DNA from 4 places in the Rhizobium sp. RCC_161_2 genome. Region 2 is predicted to be linked to each of the others. Evidence: predicted binding sites of a transcription regulator. Region 2 holds the regulator's gene; each other region holds the start of a gene.
The links. The regulator PhoB, encoded in region 2, activates phosphate uptake and scavenging genes when phosphate is short. The targets are predictions, from matches to a motif close to TGTCATNNANCTGTCAT.
Positions count from the first base shown of each region.

Region 1 (4,299 bases), on a different contig from region 2:
TTGGGTAGGCGCTCAGCCCACCCAGTTCATGACCCAATAGACAAGCGCGGAGATCGCCGCGGCGGCTGGCAGCGTCACCACCCATGCGATGACGATATTGCCGGCGAGGCCCCAGCGCACCGCGGAAAGGCGCCGGGAAGCGCCGACGCCGATAATGGCGCCGGTGATCGTGTGCGTGGTCGAGACCGGAATGCCGAGCCATGTCGCGGCAAACAATGTGATCGCGCCGCCGGTCTCCGCGCAGAAGCCCTGCATCGGATTGAGCTTGGTGATCTTCGAGCCCATCGTATGCACGATCCGCCAGCCGCCGAACAAGGTTCCGAGCGCCATGGCCGACTGGCAGGACAGCACCACCCAGAGCGGCACATGGAATTCCCCGCCGCCATAGCCCTGGGAATAGAGCAGTACGGCGATGATCCCCATCGTTTTCTGGGCATCGTTGCCGCCATGGCCGAGCGAATAGAGCGAGGCGGAGACGAATTGCAGCACGCGGAACGTGCTATCGACGGCAAAGGGTGTCTGCCGGACGAAGATCCAGGTCACGCACAGGATGAGGAGAAGTGCGAGCACGAAGCCTAGCAGCGGCGAAAGCACGATGGCGCCGGCCGTCTTCAACAGGCCCGACCAGACGATCGCGCTTGTGCCCACCTTGGCCAGCCCGGCGCCGACCAGGCCGCCGACAAGCGCGTGCGACGAACTCGACGGGATGCCGAATATCCAGGTGACGATATTCCAGACAATGGCGCCCATCAGCGCGGCGAAGATGACCTGCGGCGTCACGATGCCCGGGTCGATGATGCCCGTGCCGAGGGTTTCGGCCACATGCAGTCCGAAGAACAGAAAGGCGATGAAATTGAAGAAGGCGGCCCACATCACGGCATATTGCGGCCGCAGCACACGGGTGGAGACGATGGTTGCAATCGAATTGGCCGCATCGTGCAGCCCGTTGAGAAAGTCGAAGAACAGCGCAACGGCAATCAGGCCCGCCAGCAGCGGAAGGGCGAGGGTGGCCTCCATCAGACGTTCTCGATCACGATGCCGCTGATCTCGTTGGCGACATCCTCGAAGCGGTCGACCACCTTCTCCAGTTCGCCATAGATCTCGCTGCCGATGATATAGGCCATGGGGTTCGAGCCGCCATGACGGCGGAAGAGATCCTTGAGCCCCTGCTCATGCAGCTCGTCCGAGCGGCCCTCGACTTTCACCACTTCTTCGGTGAGCACGCTGAGGCGCGCCGAGTTGGCGCCCATGCGGTCGAGCAGCGGGATTGCCTCGGCCACCAGCTTGGCGGCCTGGACGATCGCTGCGCCCATCTCCTGCATCCTGGGGTCGAAGCTTGTCTGTTCGAACAGCCGGATGGTCTTCACCGTCTTGTGCATCATGTCGATGGCATCATCCATCGACATGATAAGGTCCTTGATATCTCCGCGATCGAAGGGCGTGATGAAGCTGCGCCGTACGGCGAGCAGCACCTCGCGGGCAATCTCGTCTGCCTCGTTCTCGAGGGCGACGATGCGCTGGCAATGCTGCTCCGTGTCCTTGCCGGCCAGCAATTCGTTCAAAGCTTCGGCCGCGCCGACGATGGTGCGGGAATGCCGCGCGAAGAGATCAAAAAAACGATCTTCTCGCGGCATCAATTTACGAAACCAGTTCACTGTCGGCGCTCCAAACATGCGTTGTCATAAATCCGTCATAAATGACGGAGCGTGACATGAAAAGCCGATACGCCTGCGAAACGACAGGCTCCAACCGCATCGTCCCAAGGTTTGAACCGTTTATGCGGCCTCTATTCTGTTTCCTCCGCCGTCGAAGAAATGCAGGGCATTGGCGGAAGCGGTAACGACAAGCTCGGCATCGATCGCGATCTGGGATCGTCCGAAAACGCGAAAGACGATGTCCTGGCCGTCTTGAAGGACCCCATATACATAGCTTTCCGCACCCACCAGCTCCACCGCCAGCACACGGACCTTTGCGCTAAAGGCGGCGGCATTTCCATCCTCGGCTAGATGAAGGTCTTCGGGTCGGATACCGATGGTCGTGTCGCTGTTGACGGAGCCTGTGCCTGGAGAAAGTGCGAGACCGCTTTTCTCCGTGATCTTCAGCAGATTCATCGACGGCGAGCCGATGAAGGTTGCGACAAAGGTCGTGGCTGGCCGCTCGTAGAGTTCGATGGGCGTGCCGACCTGCTCGATCCGGCCGCCATTCAACACGACAAGCCGGTCGGCCAGCGTCATAGCCTCCATCTGGTCATGCGTGACATAGACGCTGGTGGTCGCCAGCGATCGCTGCAGCCGCTTGATCTCGACGCGCATCTGCACGCGCAGCTTGGCGTCGAGATTGGAGAGCGGCTCATCGAACAGGAAAGCGGCCGGTTCGCGCACGATGGCGCGGCCCATGGCAACGCGCTGGCGCTGGCCGCCGGACAGTTGGCGTGGCTTGCGCTCCAGGAACTGTTCGATTTCCAGCGAGCGAGCCGTCTTGTCGATCCGCCGCTCGATCTCGTCCTTCGGCATGTTGCGGTTCTTCAACCCGTAGGCCAGGTTCTGGCGCACCGTCATATGCGGATAGAGCGCATAATTCTGGAAGACCATGGCGATGTCACGGTCCGACGGCTCCAGCTCGTTGACCACCCGATCATTGATGGACACCGTGCCCGATGTGATGCTTTCCAGGCCGGCAATCATGCGCAGCAGCGTAGACTTGCCGCAGCCGGAAGGCCCGACCAGCACGACGAGTTCGCCGTCAGCAATATCGAGCGACACGCCCTTGATGACGTCGATGCCGCCGCCATAGGTTTTGCGGACATCCTTGAGGGTGATCCCAGCCATTATTTCTCCGTCTCCACAAGACCTTTGACGAACCAGCGCTGCATGAGCACCACGACGACGATGGGCGGAATGATCGCCAGGATCGCCGTCACCATCACGAAATTCCACGGCGTCGCCGCATCGGCGAAATCCACCATTTTCCGGAGCCCGATGATGATCGTCGACATCTTGGCGTCGTTGGTGACGAGCAGCGGCCACAGATACTGCGTCCAGCCATAGATGAAGAGGATCACGAACAGGGCGGCGATATTGGTCTTCGACAGCGGCAGCAGGATATCGCGCATGAAGCGGAAGGGTCCGGCATTGTCGATGCGCGCCGCCTCCAGCAACTCACCGGGAATCGTCAGGAAGAATTGCCGGAATAAAAAGGTCGCGGTGGCTGACGCCATCAGCGGCAGGGTCAGGCCGGCATAGGTGTCGATCATGCCGAGATCGACGATAACCTTGTAGGTTGGCAGGATGCGGACTTCCACCGGGAGCATCAGCGTTACGAAGATCATCCAGAAGAACACCATGCGCAGCGGAAAGCGGAAGAAGACGATTGCAAAGGCCGACAGGAACGAGATCGCGATCTTGCCGACGGCGATGACGACCGCCACGACGAATGTGTTCCAGAGCATGCGCGGCAGGCTGACGCCGACCACGCGCTCGACGCCGCCGGAAAGCGCTTCCCCATAGTTCTCGACAAAATGACCGCCGGGCAGCAGCGAAATCGGCGGCCGCAGGATTTCAGCTGAAGTCATCGTCGAGGCGACGAAGGTGTAATAGATCGGGAAGGCGACGATGATGACGCCAAGTATCAGCATCAGATGGCCGATGAGATTGGCGACGGGACGTTTTTCGATCATCGGCTCACCTCACGCATAATGCACGCGCTTCTCAACGAAGCGGAATTGGAAGGCCGTGAGCGCAATGACGATCACCATGAGGATGACGGACTGAGCCGCCGAGGAGCCGAGGTTGAGATTGACGAAGCCGTCATTGTAGACCTTGTAAACCAAGGTCTCCGTCGCTTTGGCCGGGCCGCCGCCGGTCACGGCGTGGATGATGCCGAAGGTGTCGAAGAAGGCGTAGACCGTGTTGACCACCAGCAGGAAGAAGGTCGTCGGCGCCAGCAGCGGAAAGACGATCGTCCAGAAGCGCCGGTTGCCGCGCGCGCCGTCGATGGAGGCGGCCTCGAGCAGCGATTTGGGGATTGCCTGCAGGCCGGCAACGAAGAACAGAAAATTGTAACTGATTTGCTTCCAGGCGGCGGCAACGATCACCAGTACCATCGCCTGGTTACCGTTCAACAGCGGATCCCAGGCGAAGCCGTTGCGACGCAGGATATAGGCGAGGGTGCCCATCGCCGGATTGAACATGAAGAGCCACAGCATGCCGGCGACGGCGGGTGCGACCGCATAGGGCCAGATCAGCAGCGTGCGATAGAGGGTCTGCCCGCGCACCACCTTGTCGGCGGCGGTCGCAAGTG
Region 1 covers NZ_JBFUPL010000001.1:438,000-442,298, forward strand. Annotated here, with positions in the region: gene AB6803_RS01930 (anion permease) at 13-1,017, opposite strand; gene AB6803_RS01935 (DUF47 family protein) at 1,017-1,634, opposite strand; gene AB6803_RS01940 (sn-glycerol-3-phosphate import ATP-binding protein UgpC) at 1,776-2,828, opposite strand; gene ugpE (sn-glycerol-3-phosphate ABC transporter permease UgpE) at 2,828-3,676, opposite strand; gene ugpA (sn-glycerol-3-phosphate ABC transporter permease UgpA) at 3,686-4,299, opposite strand, start outside.
Region 1: a site for PhoB is predicted at 1,678-1,694, ahead of AB6803_RS01935 (DUF47 family protein). Genes of this name have one in related genera too.

Region 2 (4,299 bases):
TGCCTTCGCGTGCTTCCTCGGCGGTCACCACCAGCGGCGGCAGCAGACGGATGACGTTATCGCCGGCCGGCACGCCGAGAAGATGCTCGGCGCGGATGGCCTGCAGCAGCTCCACCTGTGGAATGGCGGCCTTGATGCCCAGCATCAGGCCCTCGCCGCGGACATCCTCGATGATATCGGGGAAACGATCCTGAAGCGAGGCGAGGCCCTGACGGAACACCAGGGCGATGTCGCGCACATGTTCGAGGAAGCCGTCTGCCAGCACGATATCGAGCACGGCATTGCCGACTGCCATGGCGAGCGGATTGCCGCCATAGGTCGAGCCATGCGTACCGGCCTTCATGCCCGAAGCGGCTTCCGCCGTCGCAAGGCAAGCGCCGAGCGGGAAGCCGCCGCCGATACCCTTCGCCACGGCCATGATGTCGGGCGTGACGCCGGACCATTCATGGGCAAACAGCTTGCCGGTACGGCCGACGCCGCACTGGACCTCGTCAAGGATCAGAAGAAGGCCATGCTCATCGCAGATCTGGCGCAAGCCGCGCAGGAATTCGTTGGTCGCAGGGCGGATGCCACCCTCGCCCTGCACGGGCTCGATAAGAATCCCGGCCGTCGCATCGGTGACAGCGGCACGCACGGCGTCGAGATCGCCGAACGGCACCTGGTCGAAGCCCGGCGCCTTGGGGCCGAAACCTTCGAGATACTTCTCCTGTCCGCCGGCGGCGATCGTCGCGATCGTGCGGCCGTGGAAAGCGCCTTCGAAGGTGATGATATGGAATTTCTCGGGATGGCCCTTGGAGAACTGGTACCGCCGCGCCGTCTTGATCGCGCATTCCAGTGCCTCGGCACCGGAATTGGTGAAGAACACCTTGTCGGCAAAGGTGGCTTCCGTCAGGCGCTTCGACAGCTTCTCCTGGCCCGGCACCTCATAGAGGTTCGACAGGTGCCAGACCTTGTCGGCCTGCGCCTTCAGTTCCGCAACCAGATGGGGATGCGCATGACCGAGCGAATTCACCGCGACGCCTGCGGCGAAATCGAGATAGCGCTCGCCTGTCTCCGTGAACAGCCATACGCCCTCTCCTCGCTCAAACCGCAGCGGGGCACGCATATAGGTGTCATAAAGCGGCGCGGTTTCAGCCATGGCCCGTATCTCCTCGATCACAACCTTTAGGGCCAATCGTTTCCTTCAAGTGAAACGGGCCCGGAAAAATCAAAAATGCCGCCTTGCGGCGGCTGAGGCACTATTGATGTTTTGCACCGCAATGTCAACAAAACAGGCGATTTAGCAGGCGCGGCAGAGCACCTCTGAACGAGAGGTATGCCTTCAATTGCTAATATTGCAAAAATGCCACGCCTAGACAAGCAAGTTGGGGAAAACCCCGAAATCGATTCCCCAGGAATCATGCGACTCTTGTCACGGAGTCAGCCTCACACTAGGTTAAATCTCAATTACTAGACTGCATGCGGCGGGAACTAGTCACCACAATTTTTTAAGCGTTTCGGGCCTCGACCCCATCTGAGGCAATGGTGAAGGATTCTGCCATCGGAAACGCGACAGCGGAGACAGGGCATGAATTGGACAGACGAACGCGTCGAGAAGCTGAAGAAGCTGTGGTCCGAGGGTTTGAGCGCGAGCCAGATCGCGGCGCAGCTTGGTGGCGTCAGTCGTAACGCCGTCATCGGCAAGGTACATCGCTTGAGCCTGCCGGGCCGAGCGAAGGCCGGTGGCACGGCGACGGCGGCCCGAGCGCAGAAGCGCAACACTTCGGCGCCACGCGCACCGAACTACGCCTCGCGCGTTGCAACCCGCACGGTTACCCGTCAGCAGGGCGCAACGATGCTCAAGGAAGAAGTCGAGATCGATACGGTCAACGAGATCGAATATCGTCCGGCAGCCAATGTGGTCGTTCCGATTTCGCGACGCCTCGGCCTGACGGAACTCACCGAACGTACCTGCAAGTGGCCGGTCGGCGATCCTCTGAAGGATGATTTCCACTTCTGCGGTAATGACAGCCCGGATGCATCGCCCTATTGCGGCTACCATCAGCGCCTGGCCTATCAGCCGGTGCATGAGCGCCGGCGGCCGGCGGCTCAGCCACGCGGCTGAGATGCGCCATAGCTGAAGAAAAGAAACGGGCCGAAAGGCCCGTTTTCTGTTTCCGCCGCTATGTTGGGTGACTGACCGGTTTCCCGCTCAGGCCTCCATGGAATAACCCGCGCCGCGAACGGTGCGGATGACATCCTGCATATTGGAGAAGTTCAGCGCCTTGCGCAGACGTCCGACATGGACATCGACAGTGCGTTCGTCGACATAGATGTCATGCCCCCAGACACCGTCGAGGAGTTGCGATCGCGAGAAGACACGGCTCGGCGAGGACATCAGGAACTCCAGCAGGCGGAATTCGGTCGGCCCCAGCCGCACTTCGCGGCTCTTGCGGTGAACGCGATGGGTCTCGCGGTCCAGTTCGATATCGCCACAGCGCAGCACCGTGGAGAGAACCTCCGGACGGGCACGGCGCAGCATCGCCTTGACGCGGGCCATCAGTTCCGGCGTCGAGAACGGCTTGACGACATAATCGTCCGCACCGGTGGAAAGGCCGCGCACGCGCTCGCTTTCCTCGCCGCGGGCGGTGAGCATGATGATCGGCAGGCGCTCCGTCTCCGGCCGCATGCGCAGCCGGCGGCAGAGCTCGATGCCGGACACGCCGGGGAGCATCCAGTCAAGGATCAGAAGATCGGGAATGCGCTCCTGGAGGCGAAGCTCGGCTTCGTCGCCTCTCAGGATCGTGTCGACCTCGAAGCCTTCGGCCTCGAGATTATAGCGCAGCAGAACGCTGAGCGCTTCTTCGTCTTCTACAACAGCAACTCTCGGAACCATACGTCTCTGGTCTCCTTCTTTGGCGTCTGGATTATTCCGTCACCGCACCGACGGTGTTGGCGGTATCGTCTTTCGGGCGCTCGCCTTCGGGCTGGCTGCCGGTTGCCATGTAATAGATCGTCTCAGCGATGTTGGTGGCATGGTCGCCGATACGCTCGATGTTCTTGGCACAGAAGAGAAGATGCGTGCAGGTAGTGATATTGCGCGGATCTTCCATCATGTAGGTCAGCATCTCGCGGAAGAGCGAGGTGTACATCGCGTCGATTTCCTCGTCGCGCTCACGGATCGACACGGCCTTGTCGGGCGAACGGGTCGTGTAGACGTCGAGCACTTCCTTGAGCTGGCTAAGCGCCAGTTCGGAGAGATGTTCGATGCCACGGGCAAGTTTCCGTGGAACGCCGGTGCCCTGGACGGCGATGACGCGCTTGGCGGTGTTCTTGCCGAGGTCGCCGACACGCTCCAGATCGGAGGCGATGCGGATCGAGCCCATGATTTCGCGAAGGTCGGCGGCCATCGGCTGACGGCGAGCGATGGTGACGATCGCCTTATCGCCGACTTCGCGCTCGGCATGGTCGAGAACGACGTCGTCGGAGATGACCTTCTGAGCCAGAGCCGCGTCGCTGTTGACGAGCGCGCGTACGCTATCGCTGACCATCTGCTCGGCCAGGCCGCCCATTTCGGCAATGCGGCGCGTCAGGAACTTCAGGTCTTCGTCATAGGCTGAGAGAATGTGAGTGGAGACCATTTTTCTATCCTCAAGGTGAACTGTGTGAAAGGAGCCGCGCGCCTGCCATCATCAACCAAAACGGCCCATGATGTAATCCTGCGTGCGGAAATCGTCGGGATTGGTGAACATCTTATCGGTATCGTTCTCCTCGACCAAATGGCCGAGGTGAAACATTGCGGTGCGCTGCGAGACGCGGGCCGCCTGCTGCATGGAATGCGTCACGATGACGATCGTGAAATTTTCCCTGATCTCGTGAATCAGTTCCTCGACCTTAGCCGTGGCGATGGGATCGAGCGCCGAGCACGGCTCGTCCATGAGAATGACCTCCGGGCTGACGGCAACGGCGCGGGCAATGCAGAGACGCTGCTGCTGGCCGCCGGACAGGCTGGTGCCGGCTTCCTGCAATCGATCCTTGACCTCGCCCCAGAGGCCGGCCTTCTGCAGGCTGGTTTCGACGATATGGTCGAGATCGGACTTGGAGCGGTGCAGCCCGTGAATACGCGGGCCGTAGGCCACGTTCTCATAGATCGACTTCGGGAAGGGATTGGGCTTCTGGAACACCATGCCGACGCGGGCGCGCAATTCCACGACATCGATGGCGGTGTCATAGACATCCTGATCGTCGAGCGTGATCTTGCCGGTGACGCGGCAGGTGTCGATCGTGTCGTTCATGCGGTTGAGGCAGCGCAGGAAGGTG
Region 2 covers NZ_JBFUPL010000005.1:62,334-66,632, forward strand. Annotated here, with positions in the region: gene AB6803_RS14725 (aspartate aminotransferase family protein) at 1-1,138, opposite strand, end outside; gene AB6803_RS14730 (GcrA family cell cycle regulator) at 1,568-2,104, shown strand; gene phoB (phosphate regulon transcriptional regulator PhoB) at 2,192-2,875, opposite strand; gene phoU (phosphate signaling complex protein PhoU) at 2,907-3,620, opposite strand; gene pstB (phosphate ABC transporter ATP-binding protein PstB) at 3,672-4,299, opposite strand, start outside.

Region 3 (4,299 bases), 370 kb from region 2:
ACGGTCTCGGCCGGCGCCAATGTCGGCGAGCGGCTGATGGCGATCGGCAACCGTCATTACGGCAACATCCGCGCCACGGCGGTCGATTGGCTGGAACGCGTCGAAATCGACGCCGACCGTATCGACGACCAGCCGCGCGCCTTCTCTGGCGGCATGCGCCAGCGTCTGCAGATCGCCCGCAATCTGGTGACCGGCCCGCGCCTGGTGTTCATGGACGAGCCGACCGGCGGCCTCGACGTCTCCGTGCAGGCGCGCCTGCTCGACCTCGTGCGCGGCCTCGTCAACGATCTCGGCCTGTCGGCGATCATCGTCACCCACGATCTTGCCGTCGCCCGCCTGCTGTCGCACCGCATGATGGTGATGAAGGACGGCTACGTCATCGAGCACGGTCTGACCGACCGCGTGCTCGACGATCCGCGCGAACCCTACACGCAGCTGCTCGTCTCTTCGATCCTGCAGGTCTGAGGAAAAACCATGGCAACCCCCCTCGTCGTTTCCGAAGTCTTCAAGAGCTTCACCATGCATCTGCGCGACGGCATTCGCCTGCCTGTCGTCGCCGATGTCTCCTTCTCGGTCGCAGCCGGCGAATGCGTCGTGCTCGGCGGCCCCTCCGGCATCGGCAAGAGCTCGCTCTTGAAGATGATCTACGGCAACTATGCCGTTGACGCCGGCCAGATCCTGATAACGCAAAAGGACAAGATCATCGATCTTGCCACCGCCGATCCACGCACCGTTCTCGAGGTTCGCCGCCATACGCTCGGCTATGTCAGCCAGTTCCTGCGCACCGTGCCGCGCGTGGCCGCCATCGACGTTGTTGCCGAGCCGCTTCTGGCGCGCGGCGTGGCGCTGGCGGATGCGCGGCAAAAGGCTGGCGACCTGCTCGCCCAGCTCAATCTACCGCAAGAGCTTTGGCAATTGCCGCCCGCCACCTTCTCCGGCGGCGAGCAGCAGCGCGTCAATATCGCCCGCGGCTTCATCACCGACCACGCCATCCTGCTGCTCGACGAACCGACCGCCTCCCTCGACGCCCGGAACCGTGCCGTGGTGGTCTCGATGATCGAGGAGAAGAAAAGGGCCGGCGTCGCCCTGCTCGGCATCTTCCACGACGAGGAAGTGCGCGAAGCGGTCGGTAGCCGGATTCTCGACGTCTCCCGCTTCTCGCCCAGAAAGTCCGCCGCATGAGCCGTCAATTGGGCGAAACGCCCTTCATCAACCCGACAGCAACGATCAAGAACTCGACCTTCGGCCGCTATACCGAGGTCTCGGAGCGTTGCCGCCTCGACGAGGTCGAGATTGGCGATTATTCCTATATCATGCAGGACGGCGCCGTCTGGTGCGCGACGATCGGCAAGTTCGTCAACATCGCCGCCAGCGTCCGCATCAACGCCACCAACCATCCGACATGGCGGGCGACGCTGCATCACTTCACCTATCGCGCGGCAGATTATTGGCCGGATGCCGATATGGAGACGGATTTCTTCACCTGGCGGCGCGAGAACCGCGTCGTGATCGGTCATGACGTCTGGATCGGCCACGGCGCCACCATCCTGCCGGGCGTCACGGTCGGCAATGGTGCCGTCATCGGCGCCGGTGCCGTCGTTTCCAAGGATGTGGCCCCCTATACGATCGTCGGTGGCGTGCCGGCCAAGCTCATCCGCGAGCGTTTCACCGCCGAGATCGGCGCGCAGATGGACAAGCTTGCCTGGTGGGACTGGGATCACGCCACTCTGCGCACGGCGCTGACCGACTTCCGCGCCCTTTCCGCCGAGGATTTTTTGATCCGCTACGGCGCATGAGGACGTTTTTCGCCGATACGGGGCTTGCGCCGGCCGACTAAGGATCCAGCGTCTGGCGACCCTTTGAGACCAGATAGTCGAGGGAGACGCCTTCATGGCAAAGCAGTTCGAAAGCATCGATGACCGGCTGCGCGATTTCATTGCCCGGCAGCATATCTTCTTCACGGCGTCGGCGACCGCGGAATCCCGCGTCAACGTTTCGCCCCGCGAGACGCTGTGCCTGCGCATCATCTCGCCCAACACCGCCATCTATCTCGACCGCACCGGCAGCGGCAACGAGACCTCGGCGCATATGAAGGCCGACGGGCGGCTGACCATCATGTTCTGCGCCGTCGCGGGGCCGCCGATGATCCTGCGCCTCTATGGGCGCGGCCGGATCATTCACAGGACATCGGCTGAATACCGGAAATTGCTGCATACATATTATGCCGGCGAAGAACCGCTCGGTGCCCGCCAGATCGTCTGGCTGGATATCGACCTCGTCCAGACCTCCTGCGGCTTCGGCGTGCCGCTCTTTTCCTATGAAGGCGAAAGGCCGAGCCTCGATCAGTGGGCCAAGGCCAAGGGTCCCGATGGTATCGAGGAATACCGGCGAGAAAAGAACGTCCGCAGCATGGATGGTCTGCCGACGGGTTTATTTGACACCGAAAGCAACTAAGCGTTTCGACTGAATCATCCCGCCGCACCAATAGCGGGGGATTGTAACAACACTTACACAAAACTGACATCGGAGCTTCATGAAGCGGCGATAATGCGTTGCCTATACTTGGCGCACAGCCGCTCGAAATTCGGTTTCGAGGCAAGGCACCTGCGCCTGTTCATAGTTAGTAGCGCGACGTCAATGCTAGCTGCGGACCAAAGCAGCGGCGAAAGGGAAAGCTTCATGTTCGAGCTCAAGAATGTCTCGCGCCGTTTCGGAAACAAGCTCGCTGTCGATTCCGTGACGCTGGACATTCCGCAAGGACAGATGGTTGGTGTCATTGGCCGCTCGGGCGCCGGCAAGTCCACGCTGCTGCGCATGATCAACCGCCTCGCCGACCCGACTTCCGGCTCGATCCATTTCGCCGGCACCGAGGTTTCCAAGCTGAGCGGCCGGGCGCTGCGCAACTGGCAGCGCGACTGCGCCATGATCTTCCAGCAGTTCAACCTGGTCCCGCGCCTCGACGTCCTGACCAACGTCATGCTCGGCCGCCTCAACCAGCGCTCGACCGTCATGAGCCTTCTCTCGGTCTTCACCCGCGAAGAGCGCATCGAAGCGATCGCGGCGCTGGAGCGCCTCGGCATCGAGCAGACGGCATTGCAGATGGCCGGCACGCTGTCGGGCGGCCAGCAGCAGCGCGTCGCCATCTGCCGCGCGCTGATGCAGCAGCCGAAGATGATGCTGGCCGACGAGCCGATCGCCTCGCTCGATCCGCTCAACGCCAAGATCGTCATGGACGCTTTGCGCGACATCAACGAGCGCGAAGGCATCACCGTCATCACCAACCTGCACACGCTGGATACGGCCCGCAACTATTGCGAACGCATCGTCGGCATGGCCGCCGGCCGTGTCGTATTCGACGGCAAGCCGTCCGACCTGACGGCCGCAGCCGTCAAGGAAATCTACGGCACCGACAAGGATGGCGCCGGTGTCGACGAGACGATGACGTCGACCGCCATCAACATTCCCGATCCGGCCGCGCAAGCCGCGGCACATGCATCCGCCGGCCCGCAACCGCTGGCACTGGCCGGTCCCTGAGGGGGAGCCGGCCGCGATCGAAAGCCCGCGTCAAGGGCGCATTTCTTTCAGACCGAAGACATCCGGGGACACACCGGTTAACCAGGAGACGAACCCATGTTGAAGAAGACCCTTCTTGCAGCCACGGCGCTTCTTGCGCTTGCTGGCGGCGCTGCCGCTCAGGACCTCAAGGAATTCCGCGTTGGTATTCTCGGTGGTGAAAACGAAACCGACCGCCTGCGCAACTATGCCTGCCTCTCCGATCACCTGAAGAAGGAATTCGGCTTCGAGAAGGTATCGCTTTTCCCGGCCGCCGATTATGACGGCGTTATCCAGGGCCTGCTCGGCGGCACGCTCGACTTCGCCGAACTCGGCGCTTCCGGCTACGCAGCCGTCGCCATCAAGGACCCGAAGGCCGTCACTCCGATCCTGACCACGCAGCAGGAAGACGGCTCGACCGGCTACTACTCGATCGGTCTCGCCCTCAAGTCGTCCGGTATCAAGACCATCAAGGATGCCAAGGGCAAGAAGCTCGGCTACGCCGATCCCGACTCCACCTCGGGCTATCTCGTTCCGCTGACGCAGATCCCCAAGGACACGGGCATGCCGAACGACAAGTTCTTCGCCTCGACCCAGTTCAACGGCGGCCACGAAAACAACCTGCTCGCCGCCTATGACGGCAAGGTCGATGTTGCCGTGGACGATTCCTCGGGCCTCGGTGATTTCAAGGACGGCTACACCTCCGGTACCTTCCGCAAGGAAGTCGACAAGGGCGCCGTCGACCCG
Region 3 covers NZ_JBFUPL010000005.1:433,581-437,879, forward strand. Annotated here, with positions in the region: gene phnK (phosphonate C-P lyase system protein PhnK) at 1-465, shown strand, start outside; gene phnL (phosphonate C-P lyase system protein PhnL) at 475-1,182, shown strand; gene AB6803_RS16620 (DapH/DapD/GlmU-related protein) at 1,179-1,796, shown strand; gene AB6803_RS16625 (pyridoxamine 5'-phosphate oxidase family protein) at 1,891-2,454, shown strand; gene phnC (phosphonate ABC transporter ATP-binding protein) at 2,680-3,534, shown strand; gene phnD (phosphonate ABC transporter substrate-binding protein) at 3,631-4,299, shown strand, end outside.
Region 3: a site for PhoB is predicted at 2,519-2,535, ahead of phnC (phosphonate ABC transporter ATP-binding protein). Genes of this name have one in related genera too.

Region 4 (4,299 bases), 370 kb from region 2:
CGCTCGATACGGAGTCGGAAGCGGCCGTGCAGAAGGCGCTGGACGAAGCCATGAGCGGCCGCACGGTCGTCGTCATCGCTCATCGTCTGTCGACGGTCGTCCGGGCCGAGAAGATCATTGTCATGCAGAATGGGCGCGTCGTCGAAGAGGGCAACCACGAGACGCTTGCGGAGGCCGACAATGGCCTTTACGCTCGCCTCAACAACCTTCAGCGGCCGGCCGTTTCCGGCAATTCCCGCAAATAAGACGATAGAGACGACATGAGCGACGATGCGATGAAGCTGGTGGTGGTGGGCGCGGCAGGCCGCATGGGGCAGGCCCTGATCCGCCTCATCCACGCCACCGAAGGTGTCACCCTTCACGCCGCCGTCGCGCGCCCAGGCTCCGCCTTCATCGGCAAGGATGCCGGCGAGATCGCCGGGCTGGGGCCGATCGGCATTCCCGTCACCGATGACCCGCTGTCAGCCTTCCTGCATGCCGAAGGCGTCATCGATTTTACCACGCCGGCAACCAGTGTCACCTTCGCAGACCTCGCCGCTCAGGCGCGCATCGTCCACATCATCGGCACGACCGGCTGCTCGGCGGAAGACGAGACCAGGTTCAAGGCCGCTGCCCGCCATGCCCGCATCGTCAAGTCGGGCAATATGGGCCTCGGCATCAACCTTCTGAGCGTCCTTGTCGAGCAGGCCGCGCGGGCGCTTCCGCCGGCCGACTGGGATATCGAAGTTCTGGAAATGCACCATAAGCACAAAGTCGACGCGCCATCAGGCACCGCTCTGCTGCTGGGTGAAGCCGCTGCCAAAGGGCGTGGCATCGATCTTGACGATCATTCCGTGCGCGTGCGCGACGGCTATACCGGCCCGCGTCCAGCTGGTTCAATCGGCTTTGCCACGCTGCGCGGCGGTGCCGTCATCGGCGATCACTCGGTTATTTTTGCCGGCGAAGGCGAGCGGTTGACGTTGTCCCATAGTGCGGGCGACCGGTCATTGTTTGCCCGCGGCGCGCTTCAAGCGGCTCTCTGGGCACGCGACAAGAAGCCCGGCCTTTATTCCATGCTCGATGTCCTCGGGCTTTCCACACGTTGATACGATCCTTTCAAGGAGGAATATTTCATGAGCGGTACTCTCGTCCTCGTTCGCCATGGCCAGAGCGACTGGAATTTGAAGAATCTCTTTACCGGCTGGAAGGATCCCGACCTGACGGCGCAGGGCGTTGAAGAAGCCAAGACCGGCGGCAAGGCGCTCGCCGATTACGGCATCAAATACGACGTCGCCTTCACCTCGGTGCTCACCCGCGCCCAGCACACGCTGAAGATCATCCTTGATGAAGTCGGTCAGCCCGGCCTGGAAACGATCAAGGATCAGGCGCTGAACGAGCGCGACTATGGCGATCTCTCCGGCCTCAACAAGGACGACGCCCGCGCCAAGTGGGGCGAGGAACAGGTGCATATCTGGCGCCGTTCCTACGACGTGCCCCCGCCCGGCGGCGAAAGCCTGCGCGACACCGGCGCCCGCGTCTGGCCCTATTATCTCACCGAAATCCTGCCGCGCGTGCTCGCCGGCCAGAAGGTGCTCGTCGCCGCCCACGGCAACTCGCTGCGCTCGCTGGTCATGGTGCTCGACCGCCTGACCAAGGAACAGATCCTGGCGCTTAACCTCGCGACCGGCGTGCCGATGGTCTACAAGCTCAACGCCGACTCCACCGTCGCTTCCAAGGAAGTGCTCGGCGATATGTCCGGCGCGCATTGAGCGCGCTTTTAGCCTTGCAATCAATGAGCCGGGGAGATTTGTTCTCCCCGGTTTTTTTATGATCAATTCTCGATCGTAAACCGCACCCGATCCGCAGCAAAGCGTGAGATCGAATATTGCACCAGCACGCCGTCGAGATCGGCGTTCAATGCCCTCGTGTTCATGACGATGGCGCCGGGAGAAAGTTCGAGGTCGGTGAGATCGCCTTCCTCCGCATGAGTGGCGGTGATCTCCGTGACGACACGCACATAATCGGCGACGCCAAGTTCGCGGAACGCCTTGGTGATCGAACCGGTGGCCTTGTAGATCTCGGCAATGTCGGCAAAACGATCGGCAGGGAACCAGCTCGTGGCGCGTGACACCGGGCGACGGTCGGCCCGACCAAGCGTTTCCAGTCGGACGACACTTGTACCAGGTTCCAGCTTCAGCCAGCGGGCCACCTCGGCATCGGCGATTTCATTGCTACTCGCCACCAGCATGCTGCTGGACTCCCGGACTTGGTCACCGATCCCTTGAGAAAACCGCGTCCGTTTCGAGATCGGGAAATTCAGCCGCTCCTTGCGCTCGATCAGGGTGCCCCGCCCCTGCACGGCGCGAACGATGCCTTCCTGCCCCAAAGCGGCCAGCGCGCTTCGCACCGTATGCCGGTTGACGCCGAATTGCAGCGCCAGCGCCGTTTCCGGCGGCACCATGCCGGTTTCGTCGAAATCGCCCTGATTGATCGACGCGCGAATCCGGTCGGCGATCTGCCGCCAGAGCGCCACGCCCGTCTGTCTCTGTACCTTCTGCCCCGCCATATTTCCCGCTTGCCCTGTCATACGCTTGTCACGTCGCCTCAATAGATATAAAACATACCTTGTATGGTTGTCTATATCAATAGACATTTTGAGGAAGACGCGATGAATTCAGCACAGAGGCAAGAGGCGGCCGCGCAGGAGCGCCGGGAACGCAAGCGCACGGCGGATCTTCTGGCGCGGGCCGAACGCGACGAGTTCGATGCGGCCTGGGAAGCACTGTCCGAGAAGCCGGTTATCCAGCCGGTGCGCGGGCCGGAAACCGGTCTCGTCATGGTGCGCGGGCGGATCGGCGGCGGCGGCGCCCCCTTCAATCTCGGCGAGGTCACGGTAACCCGCGCCACCATTAGGCTCGCCTCCGGCACGGTCGGCCACGCACATGCGCTCGGCACCGACCGCGAGAAGGTCCGGCTGGCGGCGATCTTCGACGCGCTCTGGCACCAGCCGGCCACCAAGGATTTCGTCGAGAAGGCAATCCTGCTGCCGATCACCGAGCGGATCGCCGGACGGGATCGGCAACGAGCCGAAGAGACGGCCGCTACCCGCGTCGATTTCTTCACCATGGTCCGCGGAGAAGACTGATGACCCTTTCCACTATCTCCAGCATACCCGACAACGACGCCCTGACCGGCGGCTTTACCAACCCGGTCTTCGACGCGCAGAGCGTCTTCAAGATGATGATGGACGCGATGGCGCGGCCGGGAACCCTGCAGACGGTCGTCTCGGACATTGCGCCGCCCGCACTGCTCGGCATCGCCGCCGGCGCCATTGCGCTCACCCTTTGCGACCATGATACGCCGGTCTGGCTTTCGGGCGGTCTTGCACGCTCGACCATGCCGGAATGGCTCGGCTTCCACACCGGCGCGCCGGTGACCTCGGAAAAGCTCGAGGCCCGCTTTGCCTTCGTCGAAGCCGGCGTGCTGCTCGCTTCCCTCAACCAATTCGACATAGGCACCCAGGAATATCCCGACCGCTCGACGACCATCGTGCTGGAAATTGCGAGCCTCGAGGGCGGCAAGGAACTGGCGCTCTCCGGACCCGGCATTGCCGACATCAACATGATCGCGCCGGTCGGCCTGCCGGACACGTTCCTGCGCTTCTGGAACGACAATCGCGCCCTCTTCCCGCGCGGCGCCGACCTCGTTCTGACGGCCGGACGGCAATTCCTTTGCCTGCCGCGCACCACCAAGATCATCGCGACGGAGATCTGACGCATGTATGTTGCCGTAAAAGGCGGCGAAGCCGCCATCGCCAATGCCCACCGGCTGCTCGCCGATCGTCGCCGCGGCGACCGTTCGCTGCCGGCTCTCGGCATCGACCAGATCGTCGCGCAGCTTGCGCTTGCGGTCGACCGCGTCATGGCCGAAGCCTCGCTTTATGACCGGACGCTAGCAGCACTTGCCGTGCGCCAGTCGCGCGGTGATATGATCGAGGCGATCTTCCTGCTGCGCGCCTACCGCACGACGCTGCCGCGCTTCGGCTATTCCCAGCCACTGGATACGGCGGCGATGAAGATCGAGCGCCGTATCTCCGCCACCTACAAGGACCTGCCGGGCGGCCAGCTTCTCGGCCCTACCTTCGATTATACCCACCGCCTGCTCGACCCGAGCCTGCTCACCGACGAGCCGGTGGACGAGCCGATGCAGCGATCGGCGGAAGAGGGTCGCGTCATGCGCGTCTCCGAAATCCTGGCCGAGGAAGGGTTGATCGAGGGCGATGGCGAGATGCCGATCGATCACGAAACTGGCGACCTGACG
Region 4 covers NZ_JBFUPL010000005.1:427,514-431,812, forward strand. Annotated here, with positions in the region: gene AB6803_RS16570 (ABC transporter ATP-binding protein) at 1-245, shown strand, start outside; gene dapB (4-hydroxy-tetrahydrodipicolinate reductase) at 261-1,085, shown strand; gene AB6803_RS16580 (2,3-bisphosphoglycerate-dependent phosphoglycerate mutase) at 1,113-1,748, shown strand; gene phnF (phosphonate metabolism transcriptional regulator PhnF) at 1,811-2,545, opposite strand; gene phnG (phosphonate C-P lyase system protein PhnG) at 2,648-3,124, shown strand; gene phnH (phosphonate C-P lyase system protein PhnH) at 3,124-3,753, shown strand; gene AB6803_RS16600 (carbon-phosphorus lyase complex subunit PhnI) at 3,757-4,299, shown strand, end outside.
Region 4: a site for PhoB is predicted at 2,561-2,577, ahead of phnF (phosphonate metabolism transcriptional regulator PhnF). Genes of this name have one in related genera too.